Linked DNA regions of Prochlorococcus marinus XMU1402. The protein of the gene in region 1 binds, or shares a complex with, the protein of each later gene. Links are inferred from orthologs where the notes say so. Each region holds a gene or a part of one and is shown on either strand. Other genes may lie near its edges.

Region 1 (3,019 bases):
TGAAAAAATTGTCTTCCATGGTAACAATAAATCAGACAAAGAAATTGAGTTTGCTGTAAGAAATAATATTAGAATAATTGTAGATAATGATTATGACTTAGAAAGATTAGAGCAAATCTCAACTGCATTTAATAGTGATTTAGAAATAATGGTTCGCTTTACTCCTGGGATTGAATGCCATACGCATGAATATATAAGAACAGGATCATTTGATAGCAAATTTGGTTTTGGAATTGAATATTTAAATATTTTATTTGAGAGAGTCAGCAAGACAAAACATCTTAAATTAAAAGGATTACATGCACATATTGGGTCACAGATTTTTGAACTAGACCCACATAAAGATCTAGGCGAAATAATGGTGAATGTCATTCTAGACGCCAAAAAATTTGGCCATGATATTCAAAAATTGAATGTAGGTGGAGGTTTAGGCATTAAATATACAGAAAAGGACGATCCCCCTTCAATTGATGAATGGGTGAAAACAATTTCTACATCTGTTATTAAAGCTTGTAAAAAACACAGCCTAGCTTTACCTACTTTGATGTGTGAGCCAGGAAGATCAATTGTATCCACAGCAGGAATAACAATTTACAAAATTGGGGCGTTTAAAGAAATACCTGGGATCAGAACATATTTGTCTGTTGATGGTGGGATGAGTGATAATCCAAGACCGATAACATATCAATCAAATTATTCCGCTTGTTTGGTAAGTAATCCTTTTAACATAAATTCCAAAAATAAATATACTATCGCTGGTAAACACTGCGAATCAGGAGATGTGTTGTTTAAAGAGATAGAACTAGCTAATTGCAAAACAGGAGATCTCATATGTGTTTTTGGTACTGGTGCTTACAATAACTCAATGAGTTCTAATTACAACAGAATTCCAAGACCTGCTGCTCTATTGGTTTCTGATGGTGAAGCAGAAATTATCCAAAAAAGAGAAAGTCCGTTGGATCTTTTAAAATACGACGTCTTACCTGATCGCTTTCTTAAACAAAATTAGGTACATTTAGATTAATTTTGTTTTTAATGTGAATTTCTGGGGGATCATAAATTTAAAGCTTTTATTAGATGTCTTATTCGCTGTAGGTTTTGGACTTTTATTATTTTCTAGAGTTAAAGAACAGAGAACTTTATGGCTTTTAAGGGGATATTTGTTTTTAGTTTCATCAGCTTGGTTTATTCAAAGATATGCATATCTTCCATTAACATCAAAATTAATTGATGCTGCAGTCCTCGCATGCTCTCTCTCTTTAGCGATACTTTGGCAAGGAGAGCTAAGAAGGTTAATGGAATTGTTAGGTACTGGTAGGTTAGCTGTATTACTAGGAAATCCACCAAAGGAATTCAGAGCAACATCCACTACTATTACTCAGTTAGTTGATACTGCAGGTAAACTCTCTCAGAATAGGAGAGGTGCTTTAATCGTTGTGGATTTGGGGAGTGATTTAAGGCCTGAAGATTTCTTGTATTCAGGGACAAATATTGAGGCGCAACTATCAACTGAACTTTTAATAAATCTTTTTGCAACAGATACACCGCTGCATGATGGAGCAGTTCTTGTGAAAGGTAATAAAATAATATCTGCAGGTGTAATACTTCCACTCTCGCGGCAAGGAATTAGCAGATACGGTACAAGACATTTGGCTGCATTGGGAATTACAGAAAGATTTGATAGATGCATTTGTATTGTTGTTTCTGAAGAGACAGGTACGTTATCATTAGCAAATCAGGGAAAACTTGAAAGGCCAATTACTAGCAGTAGGTTACAAGAACTTCTTGTGAATTTAATAGGGAATCAAAACTCTATGGGAACTAATAAACCATCTTTAAGTAAAAATTCTTTGTCCCAAAAGACAAATACAAGTGATAATATTATTGATGAAATTAATGAAAAAGAGTCCAAAAAATCAGAAATCATTACCACTAAAAGGGACTAGAAAATGAGATTAGGAAAATTAATAGACGATAAAATTAATGATTTATTAATAAAAATAGACATGCAAAAAGTACCCAATCATGTAGCAATAATTATGGATGGCAATGGGAGATGGGCCACTGGAAAGGGTTTACCTCGATCATTTGGGCATAAACAGGGGGTTATTGTATTAAAAGAAATTCTCAAAGCTGCAAAAAATTTAGGTTGCAAAATAATTACTGTTTATGCTTTTTCAACTGAGAATTGGACAAGGCCAACAAAAGAAGTTGAATTTCTCATAAATCTTTTTAGCGAAGTTTTAAAAAATGAAATTAAAGAGATACATGAAGAATCAACAAAAATAAAATTTATTGGAGATTTAACTCCTTTTCCAAAAAATTTAAAAGAAATAATCTCTAGTTCAGAATCTTTAACTAAAAACAACAATAAATTTTTATTCAATGTTTGTGTTAATTATGGAGGTAGGCAAGAAATAGTAAAAGTTGCAAAACAATTAGCACTAAAATCTTCTTCCGGAGAAATAAAGCCAAATGAAATTGACGAAAAATTATTTGATTCAGAGCTACTAACTGGAGGTATTAAGGATCCAGAATTACTTATAAGAACTAGTGGCGAAAAGAGAATAAGTAATTTTCTATTATGGCAACTAGCATATTCAGAAATTTATATATCTGACGTACTTTGGCCTGATTTCAATGAGTATGAATTTCTTAAGGCAATAATTGATTACCAATCAAGGAATAGACGTTTCGGCGGTATAGAATCATTACCAAATGAATCTTTAAAAGATTCTCAATGTTCTTCCTAACAAAAATGACTAATGCGAATAATCATCAGTTAGATAACGAATTTAGATTTGATTGGGAAAGACAAGAAATTCTAGAAATACTTAATAAACCTCTGATCGATTTAATGTGGGAATCACAAATCGTTCACAGAAAATTCAACAAATACAACATTCAATTAGCATCGTTGTTCAGCGTAAAAACTGGTGGTTGCGAGGAAAATTGTTCGTATTGTAGCCAATCAATTTATAGTGCTAGCGAAATCAAAAGTCATCCACAATTTCAAGTT
Region 2 (2,888 bases), 800 kb from region 1 along the record:
GCTGAAAATTCATCATTAATTATTTCTTCATTAGATTTTGATTCTCCCTTTAGATCAGCTAAAGATTCTCTTATTTTTATTTCCTCTTGTTTACCAATAAAAGTCGAGATTAAATTACCCTTTCTATCAAAAAGATTAACTTGAGGGATACCATTTACATTAAATTTTCGAATATAGTTATCCCATTTTTGATTGTCAACATTTAAAAAGACAAAATTAATATCTTTTTCGTATTCCTCTTTCAAAGTGGATACTTTAGGAGCCATATCTTTACAAACTTCACACCACTCAGCATAAAATTCAAGAAATGTAGGCTTATTGTTTTTAAAGGCTATTTCAGGGTTAACAGATAATTCGCCAAAACTCTTTAGAAGTAAAGTTGATTCAAATAAGAGATTCCTCAATAAAACTAATCCAATAAAAACAATAGCAATAAGTAAAACAAGTATTGCTTTAAAATTTGTTTTTAATAATGGCTCTCTACTCTCAGATTGCATTATAAATTCTTACTTACTAAAGACATCTTAAATAAGTTATACAAATAAAGAGAATTTGAATCATTTAGCTTTTAATTAACTGATAAAATAATATCTAAACAATGATCAAAATATATTTGATTCCAAAAATATAATTATGCAATCAATCTTTGGTACTGATGGGATAAGAGGAAGATTTAATAAAGAGATAACTTATGCTCTAGCCTATAAAGTTGGATATGCTTTGGGTGCGAATTTAGAAAATAATAATCCTATATTAATTGGAAGAGATACAAGAATTAGTGGAAATTTTCTGCTTCAAGCTATAGCAAATGGTATAAATGCAAGTGGTAAAAAATTTGTAAATATTGGTATATGCCCTACCCCGGCAATCCCTTTTTTAATTAAAAAAGAAAAAATGAGTAGCGGGATAATGATATCTGCGAGTCATAATCCACCCGAATATAATGGAATAAAAATCTTTGATCATAATGGTCAAAAAATTACAAAAAATTTTGAAAATAAAATTCAAAAATTTGTTGAAGAACAAAGTCAAAATAAATCAGTTCACACCAAAGAGCTCTCTTTAAAAACAAATAAAGAGCTTATGGGTATTTATATCAAAGGCTTAATCCAAACAATGGGCGGAGTAAATTTAAGCGGTATAAAAATTATATTAGACACATGCTATGGCTCAGCAACAACCTGCGCAAAAGAAATTTTTCAGAATCTTGGAGCAGATGTAAGAGTTATTAATAATACGAAAAATGGATCAAAAATTAATATGAAATGTGGTTCTACTAATCTTGAACCAATAAAAAAGGCATTACAAGAAAATCCTGCAGATATGGGATTTAGCTTCGATGGTGATGCCGATAGAGTAATTGGACTAGATTCTAAAGGTAATGTACTAGATGGAGATCATATTCTTTTTCTTTGGGGTAGGGAACTTATGGAACAAAAAATTCTGACGAATAATTTGCTTATATCAACTCAAATGGCAAATTTAGGTTTTGAAAAAGCCTGGAATAAAATTGGTGGTTTTTTATATAGAACTGATGTAGGAGATAAATACGTTCATGAGGCAATTAAAGAAAAAAGAGCTGTTTTAGGAGGTGAGCAATCAGGCCATATACTTTCAAAAATTAATAACTTTTCTGGAGATGGAATATTGACTGCAATTCAAATTTCTAAATACTGTAAAAAGAAAAATATAACTTTAAATGATTGGTTAAAAACTAGTTTCAACCCTTTTCCTCAGAAACTAACCAACATCGATTTAGATTTTAATATTAATAAGATCAATCAAAAAGCTAAAAATTTAATTAATCAAACTATAGCAAGTTACCAGGCTAATAACTCAGATAATTTTAGAATTTATATAAGGCCTAGCGGTACAGAACCCGTAATGAGAGTTCTGATTGAGGCCAAAAATCAGACGGAAGTTAATTCTTTATCTAGCGAAATAACGAAAAAACTATCTTTGGAAATTAATAAAATAATGAATTAATTAAGAATCAAATTTTTATATAAATCTTTTCAAAAATATCAAGCTGATTAACAATCGCATACTTCTCTCTATTAGTTTGAACTTTATTTGGATTAAAACTTCTAGAATAATTAATATCCTTATTATCTATGGTTTTAAAATTAAAATTACTTAATATAGTATTATCCATATAATCTAATAAATCCTTTACATCAGTTTTAATAAAAATTAGGCATCCTTTTTGTAATGAATTTGAGAGAATATTGATAAATTCTGTTTGAATTACACGCCTTTTATAATGTCTTTTTTTGAACCATGGATCAGGAAAGTTAAAGGAAATACTTTTTACATTTTTGATAATAAAATTATTTTTGACATCTTTCAAAATATTAATAGCATTGCCAAATGCAAAGTATAAATTTTTAATTTCTCTTTCTCGGACTTTTGCTTTAGAAGTTTCAACTAATTTCTCGCGTATTTCAATTCCTAAATAATTCCAACTGTTATTAACTAAAGCTAACTCAAATAGAAAGTCACCAGCAGCAGAACCTATATCCAAATGCAGATTCAAATAAGGATCATCAAACATTTCAGTCAGAGAAGGGATTCTCTCAACTTCATTAAAATTTTTACTCAGGGGATTAACATGCTGTCTCATACAGTTATTAATCTATTCCTCGGCAATAATATTAGGATGCATAATATTCATAACTATGACAATAGTAAGTTAAAAAGTAACAGTTTGATGTTTAATTATTATGTATGTAAAAAGAAAAAGTTTTGAACGTTTTTAATCAACTTTCTATTTGGCTATCTTTTCAACTTTCAATAATTTTCTTTATTGGTATTCCTGTTACCTTGTTCTTTTGGTCAATTAAGAAAAGAAATCAAGCTGTTAATAAACTTCTATCAATTTATTGGAA

What was found. Proteins that work in one complex are often made in the same cells at the same time.
Region 2: the proteins of cdaA (region 1) and glmM are in contact, whole or in part, in a crystal structure (PDB 7OJS), measured with the Bacillus subtilis proteins. The link is inferred for Prochlorococcus marinus XMU1402 from one-to-one orthologs.

Annotation. Positions count from the first base shown.
Region 1 is NZ_JAAORD010000001.1:1,031,696-1,034,714, forward strand. What follows is about bases 52-2,991. They hold cdaA (diadenylate cyclase CdaA), read left to right. Parts: upstream 52-1,037; coding sequence 1,038-1,946; downstream 1,947-2,991. Other genes in these bases: lysA (diaminopimelate decarboxylase), read left to right, coding at 52-1,009; HA141_RS05955 (isoprenyl transferase), read left to right, coding at 1,950-2,753; bioB (biotin synthase BioB), read left to right, coding at 2,759-2,991. In the rest of the region: more of lysA, read left to right, coding at 1-51; more of bioB, read left to right, coding at 2,992-3,019. UniProt on the Bacillus subtilis protein: One of 3 paralogous diadenylate cyclases (DAC) in this bacteria, catalyzing the condensation of 2 ATP molecules into cyclic di-AMP (c-di-AMP). Upon expression in E.coli leads to c-di-AMP synthesis.
Region 2 is NZ_JAAORD010000001.1:235,251-238,138, reverse strand. What follows is about bases 1-2,809. They hold glmM (phosphoglucosamine mutase), read left to right. Parts: upstream 1-633; coding sequence 634-1,986; downstream 1,987-2,809. Other genes in these bases: HA141_RS01255 (DUF3177 family protein), read left to right, coding at 2,746-2,809; trmB (tRNA (guanosine(46)-N7)-methyltransferase TrmB), read right to left, coding at 1,994-2,623; HA141_RS01270 (thioredoxin domain-containing protein), read right to left, coding at 1-497. Also shown: more of HA141_RS01255, read left to right, coding at 2,810-2,888. UniProt on the Bacillus subtilis protein: Catalyzes the conversion of glucosamine-6-phosphate to glucosamine-1-phosphate. Glucosamine-1-phosphate is used for cell wall biosynthesis.